Linked DNA regions of Magnetococcus marinus MC-1. The main gene of each other region encodes a partner of the protein of the gene in region 2 in a complex. Links are inferred from orthologs where the notes say so. Each region holds a gene or a part of one and is shown on either strand. Other genes may lie near its edges. The genes, in order: MMC1_RS17845 and uvrB.

The links.
Region 1: the proteins of uvrB (region 2) and MMC1_RS17845 are in contact, whole or in part, in a crystal structure (PDB 7EGT), measured with the Thermus thermophilus proteins. The link is inferred for Magnetococcus marinus MC-1 from one-to-one orthologs. Residues at the interface, in WP_096411307.1 of Thermus thermophilus: Glu23, Leu25, Arg26, Asp27, Gly28, Glu29, Arg30, Phe31, Arg55, Glu326, Asp327, Phe328, Glu379, Ser382, Gln383, His398, Gly400, Arg401; in WP_096412145.1 of Thermus thermophilus: His654, Arg656, Phe657, Gln666, Asp668, Glu669, Lys680, Arg681, Leu682, Ser683, Lys685, Tyr686, Ala687.

Annotation. Positions count from the first base shown.
Region 1 is NC_008576.1:4,349,794-4,353,040, forward strand. Bases 202-3,128 are described here. They hold MMC1_RS17845 (ATP-dependent helicase), read left to right. Parts: upstream 202-617; coding sequence 618-2,639; downstream 2,640-3,128. Other genes in these bases: MMC1_RS17840 (chloride channel protein), read left to right, coding at 202-515; trmFO (methylenetetrahydrofolate--tRNA-(uracil(54)-C(5))-methyltransferase (FADH(2)-oxidizing) TrmFO), read left to right, coding at 2,709-3,128. Outside these bases: more of MMC1_RS17840, read left to right, coding at 1-201; more of trmFO, read left to right, coding at 3,129-3,247. UniProt on the Escherichia coli protein: A helicase with DNA-dependent ATPase activity. Unwinds DNA duplexes with 3'-5' polarity. Translocates on single-stranded DNA with 3'-5' polarity. Initiates unwinding more efficiently from a nicked substrate than double-stranded DNA.
Region 2 is NC_008576.1:834,984-838,249, reverse strand. The notes cover bases 318-3,263. They hold uvrB (excinuclease ABC subunit UvrB), read right to left. Parts: upstream 2,832-3,263; coding sequence 804-2,831; downstream 318-803. Other genes in these bases: MMC1_RS03570 (pyridoxal phosphate-dependent aminotransferase), read left to right, coding at 2,936-3,263; MMC1_RS03580 (c-type cytochrome), read right to left, coding at 318-607. In the rest of the region: more of MMC1_RS03580, read right to left, coding at 1-317; more of MMC1_RS03570, read left to right, coding at 3,264-3,266. UniProt on the Escherichia coli protein: The UvrABC repair system catalyzes the recognition and processing of DNA lesions. A damage recognition complex composed of 2 UvrA and 2 UvrB subunits scans DNA for abnormalities.

The DNA.
Region 1 (3,247 bases), 3.5 Mb from region 2 along the record:
TTAACCAAGTCTATCGCGATTCGGTCTACACCAAAGCCTTACGTACTAAAAATATTGATCTCTGGTCCGGACGAGAATCGGGACTGCTGCGCCATATTCCCGTGAGCGCCATCATGAAACGCACCTTCGAAATGATCCCCGACAGCATGAATATTCGCGATCTTAAAGAGAAAATACATCGCACGCAGGAGGAGAATTTTCTGGTGGTCAATGAGCAAGGCGATCTAAAAGGTATTGTCTCCTTTCAGGATATCCGTGGGGTGGCCTTTGAGCAGGGGTTAGAGGATTTGGTGCTGGTGCGCGATATTGCCACCCGTGAATTGATCACCGTTACCCCCAGCGATAACCTTTATGATGCCTTCCGCCGCATGGGGTCGGGCAATGTGGAACAGTTACCTGTGGTGAGTGAGGATAACCGCTCGCAGGTGCTGGGCATTATCACCAACCATGATGTCATCCAAGCCTACAACCAAGCCCTGCTGGAGCGTGAAGCCGAACGGGAACTCAACCGCTAATCGCCCACCTTGCCCTAGCCTATCCATAAACACAAAGGGCGGCTGCCCGCCAGCGTGGGCAACCCCCTTTCACACCTTCCGCCACCGCGAGTCTGTTCAGCCATGGATCATCCCACACTGCATCATCTCAACGCCCCCCAGCGGCAAGCCGTTACCACCCTGGACGGCCCCCTCATGGTCTTGGCCGGGGCAGGATCGGGCAAAACACGGGTATTGACCCGACGTCTGGCCTGGATTATCCAACAGCAACAGGCCTCCCCTGAAGAGGTGCTGGCGGTGACCTTTACCAATAAGGCCGCCAAAGAGATGCGGAACCGGGTTCAGGCGTTACTGGGTTTGGATGCCCCCGCCCAGGCCCACCGCTTCTGGATTGGTACCTTCCACGGCATGAGCGCCCGCATGCTGCGCCAATACGCCGACCGCCTTGGCTTTGAGCGGGACTTTACCATTCTTGACAGCAGCGACCAGGAGCGCCTATTTAAACGGCTCTGTGAAGAGTTGGGCTTTGCCGATGCCTACTGGACCCCCAAGCGCCTAACCCACACCATTGGACGCTGGAAAGATGATGGCATTCGCCCCCAGGATTTAACCGATCGGGAGATCCGTAAAGCGTGGGAACGGGCGCGTATTCAACAGATGTACGAACGCTACCAGCAAGCACTGCTGCAAAGCAATGCCATGGATTTTGGCGATCTGCTGCTGCACTGTCTGCAATTGTGGCAACAGGAACCGGCCATCTTGGCGGCCTTTCAGCAGCGCTTTCGCTATCTGTTGGTGGATGAGTATCAAGATACCAACCATGTTCAATACCGCTGGATCTGCGCTCTATCAGGGTTGCACCAAAACCTCTGTGTGGTGGGGGATGATGACCAATCCATCTACAGTTGGCGGGGGGCACGTATTGAAAACATTCTCAAGTTTGAAGAGGATTTCCCTCAAACCAAGATTATTCGTTTGGAACAAAACTATCGCTCCAGTGGCAATATCCTTAAAGCCGCCAGCGGCCTGATCAACCACAACAAGGGCCGCATGGAAAAACAGCTCTGGACCGAAGATGCCCAAGGCGATGCCATTCACTTCTACCAAGCGGAGAATGATGAGGATGAGGCACGCTTTGTGGCCTCGGAAATTCTCACCCTCTGCCCCGCTGGGGATTATCAACAGGCGGCTATTCTGGTGCGAACCGCTCGCCAGACCCGCTCCCTGGAAGAGGGTTTGATGCGGGCGGGTATTCCTTATCAGGTGGTGGGGGGGCTGCGCTTTTTGGATCGCGCCGAGGTGCGCGATGCCTTGGCCTATCTGCGGGTGGTGGCCTCTAACCGGGATGATGTGGCCTTTGAGCGGGTTATCAATCTCCCCAAGCGTGGCATTGGCCCAGGTGCCCTGCAATCCCTGCGGGAGATTGCCAGCCAGGAGCGCTGCTCTTTGCTGCATGCGGCCCGCTTTGCGGTCGAGAGCAACACCATGAAGGGGGCTGCGGCCAAGGGTTTGGCAGCTTTTATTCAGCTCATTGAGCACGCTCGCAGCATGCTCGCCGACGATATAACCCCCGCTGAGATGCTCACCAAACTGTTGGCCCTAAGTGGCTACCGGGATTATGTACGGGATCTGGAAAAGGGCAACGACCGTATCGACAACCTGGACGAACTGCGTAATGCCCTGGCCCGCACTGAGAGTTTGCAACTATTTTTGGAAGAGGTTGCCCTTGCCACCGACCTCCAGGATGGCGGACCAGTTGCCAATCGGGTGGTGATCTCCACCCTGCATGCCGCCAAGGGGTTGGAGTTTCCCTGGGTGTTTCTGGTGGGGGTCGAAGAGGATGTTATGCCCCATAAACTGGCCCTCACCGAACAGCCGGAGATCGGCTTAGAGGAGGAGCGGCGCTTGGCCTACGTTGGCATGACCCGCGCCAAACAGCGGCTTTATCTCACCATGGCGCGTCGTCGATGGCTCTTTAATAAACCGGTTATGCCAATTAAGTCCCGTTTTTTAAAGGAGCTTCCTCAAGAAATTTTAGAGGATCGTGGTTTTCGTGTGAGCAGCCGACGCGGTGCCACAGGCAGCTTGGCGGGCCTGCCCGGTGGATCATTGCACCACCAGAAGGTGCGCTTTCCGTTACGTTAAGCCGGTACGAATAGCAGGCTCTGGGGGGCGGGTGGCCCCCCACTACATTGAATGAGGCGTGTAACATCCATGGCTAAAATAACCATCATTGGTGCCGGTTTGGCGGGCTCTGAGGCCGCTTGGCAGCTTGCCCAGCGCAATATTCCGGTACGTCTGTATGAGATGCGCCCCCACACCATGACCCCAGCCCACCAGACCGATCATTGCGGCGAGTTGGTCTGCTCAAACTCCTTGCGCTCCGACGACCACAGCAACAGTGCGGTGGGTCTCTTGCACCAAGAGCTGCGCGGGCTGGATAGCTTAATTATGCGTTGTGCCGACCAACATCGGGTGCCCGCTGGTGGTGCGTTGGCGGTAGACCGCCACGCCTTTTCCGCCGCCATAACCGAGGCCCTTGAGCAGCACCCCCTTATTGAGTTGATCCGTCAGGAGATCGTCACCCCGCCTATGGAAGAGGATGGGTATACCATCATCGCTAGCGGACCCCTCACAGCGGGCGGTCTGGCTCACTGGATTGAAGCACAGGTGGGCAAACGCATGGCCTTTTTTGACGCCATTGCCCCCATCGTCAGCCACGATTCCATTGATTTTAGCAAAGCCTGGAAACA
Region 2 (3,266 bases):
CCATGCCCTTTTGAATGCCTTGTTTGCCATGGCACTGGGCGCACAGGGTCTGGTAGTAGTTAGCCCCCTGTTGCCTGTTCGCCTGCTTGATCGTTTTATCTTTACGCTCAATGACGGCGTCCATGTCAACCTGACCCAGGCTGACGAAATGGGCCAGATCCAGCAGCGAGGCATCATCCAGCTTGTCCCCATAGCCGTGAGTGGCCTCTTTCAGCAGCGCAACCAAGGCCTGTGGATCCCGTCCCTTAGCAGCCGTTATACCCACGATGCCGGTAAAATGTTTACCCTTGGCATAAGCACCCTCTTTACCCATACCGTCCCAGCCATGGCACTCCTTACAGCGCCAGCTATCTTTAGCCTTGGCCTTGCCGCTGCTGGGGTAAGCCGTGTGGGCGCCTTGGGGCGGCTTTTGATCCAGCTCCTTGTACCAACTATCGTACAACCGCCCACCCCGCGCGATGGAAGAGAGCATGGCCGCCTCATCCATAACCCCCTGCTGGCCCTCTTCTGCCTGAACAAGGGGGGTCGCCAACAGCCCTAGCAGGCCACATAGAACCGCCACCCCCAATTGCACGAATCTCTTATTAACCGCTTGAACCTTATGCATGCCACCCTTCCCCTTCGTCATATACCATGGATTCATCCGCCGCCCTGTGGGTCGTGGAGCCATCCTTGAGCGCCACCACGCCATGAACCACCCGCACCGCATACCAGCATATCTCAACTTTTTGCACAAGTACATGCCTGCACGACTGGATTCATCAAAGTTGTTTTCGTTTTCCTCTCCCTGCACCCGCCTCGGTTTAGAGCAGGGAGGCCTTCTCCAGCGCGATAATTTGATCGCGGAACAGGGCAGCCTGCTCAAAATTGAGCGCCGAGGCGGCGTCATGCATCTCTTTTTCCAAGGCTCGAATACGTTTTTCTAACGCCTTGCCGTGCAGGGGCACCACAGGCTCTTGCAAAGCAGCCACCTGTTTACCCCGTCCTTTGGCCGCTGATTTCGATGTGCTATCGCCACCGGTCATCTCCCCCATCAAATCGGCGACACCGCGCACCACCGACTGCGGGGTAATATTATGCTGCTCATTATAATGCTGTTGGATCGCCCGCCGTCGATCGGTTTCGGCTAAGGCCCGCTCAATGGAGCCAGTGCGTTTGTCCGCATAGAGGATGACCCGCCCCTCTACGTTGCGGGCGGCCCGGCCAATGGTCTGTACCAGTGAGGTTTCCGACCGCAAAAAGCCCTCTTTATCGGCATCCAAAATCGCCACGAGGCCCACCTCAGGAATATCCAACCCTTCCCGGAGCAGGTTGATGCCAATCAGTACATCAAACGCCCCCAACCGCAGATCGCGGATAATCTCCATGCGTTCAAGGGTGTCGATATCCGAGTGCAGGTAACGCACCTTAATATCCAGATCCACCAGATAGTCGGTTAAATCCTCGGCCATCCGTTTGGTCAGGGTGGTAGCCAACACGCGATAGCCGGTGGCAATGACCTTTTTGATCTCGTGGATCAGATCATCCACTTGGTGCTCCACCGGGCGAATCTCCACCGGGGGATCCATCAAACCAGTAGGACGGATGATCTGCTCCACCACCTGCCCTTGGGCCTGTTCCAACTCCCACAGGGCGGGGGTGGCCGACACATAGATGGTTTGAGGACGCATCTGCTCCCACTCTTCAAACTGCAAAGGACGGTTATCCATGGCCGAGGGCAACCGAAAGCCATACTCCACCAAGGTGCTTTTGCGGGAGCGGTCGCCGCGATACATGGCCCGTACCTGAGAAACGGTCACATGGCTCTCATCCACAAACAGCAGGGCATTCTCGGGCAGATACTCAAACAGGGTGGGTGGCGGTTCACCGGGTTGACGGCCCGTTAAAAAGCGGCTGTAATTTTCAATGCCGGTGCAGTAACCCAACTCCTGCATCATCTCCAGGTCCTGGCGGGTGCGGTTTTCCAAACGCTGGGCCTCCAACAGGTAGCCTTGTTGGTTAAAGCTCTCCAGCCGCTCTTTAAGCTCGGCCTTAATTCCCTCCACCGCCCGCACAATGGTAGAACGCTGGGTCACATAGTGGCTGGCGGGAAAAAATGAGGCGTGGGGGGCTGGGCCAAAATTCTCCCCAGTCAGGGGGTCAACCTCGCTAATGCGGTCGATCACATCGCCAAACAGCTCCACCCGGATGGCACGGGCATCCTCATGGGCGGGAAAAATCTCCAGGGTATCGCCCCGCACCCGAAAGGTGCCACGTTGAAAGTCAATATCGTTGCGCTGGTACTGCATGGCGACCAATTTACGCATAATCTCCCGCTGCTCAATCTCTTGCTCCACCTCTAATTTAAGGGACATGGCCGCATAAGATTCCGGCGAGCCCAAACCGTAAATGCAGGAGACCGAAGCGACAATAATCACATCTTGCCGGGTGAGTAGCGCCCGTGTGGCGGCATGGCGCATGCGGTCGATCTGCTCATTGATGGAGGAGTCTTTTTCGATAAAGGTGTCGGTGCGGGGCACATAGGCTTCGGGCTGGTAGTAGTCGTAATAGGAGACAAAATATTCCACCGCATTGTTGGGGAAAAAACTTTTCATCTCGCCATAGAGCTGCCCAGCCAGGGTTTTGTTATGGGCCAAGATCACCGCTGGGCGCTCCAAACGCTGGATGATATTGGCCATGGTAAAGGTTTTACCCGAACCAGTAACCCCGAGTAGCACTTGATCTTTTCGCCCTTCGCGCAATCCTGCCACCAATTTTTCTATGGCCTGGGGCTGGTCCCCACAGGGTTGGTAGTCAGAAATCAGCTCAAACTTTCTGTTCTCATCGCGCATGGGGGGGCTCCGCTGTTGTTACCAACAAGGGTATTGAAAGCGCTGGGCAGGAGGCGTATAAAGAGCGGGTCATCATCTTATAACATCTTGGAGTTTCGTGAATCATGGGTATTTTGTCAAATCGTGTTGCCAAAGTAAAACCCTCAGCCACACTGGCGGTTACCGCCAAGGCCAAGGAGTTAAAGGCAGCCGGACGTGACGTCATCGGGCTGGGTTCAGGCGAGCCCGACTTTGACACGCCCGATCACATTAAACAAGCCGCCATTGACGCCCTGAACGCTGGCTACACCAAATATGTGGCCGTAGCGGGTACGCCAGAGCTGCGTCAGGCCATCGCCGATAAATATAAGCGCGAGACCGGCCTGGACTACTCCGCCGAGCAGACCGTGGTGACGGTTGGTGGCAAACAGGCGTTCTTCAACTTGGCCCAAGCCA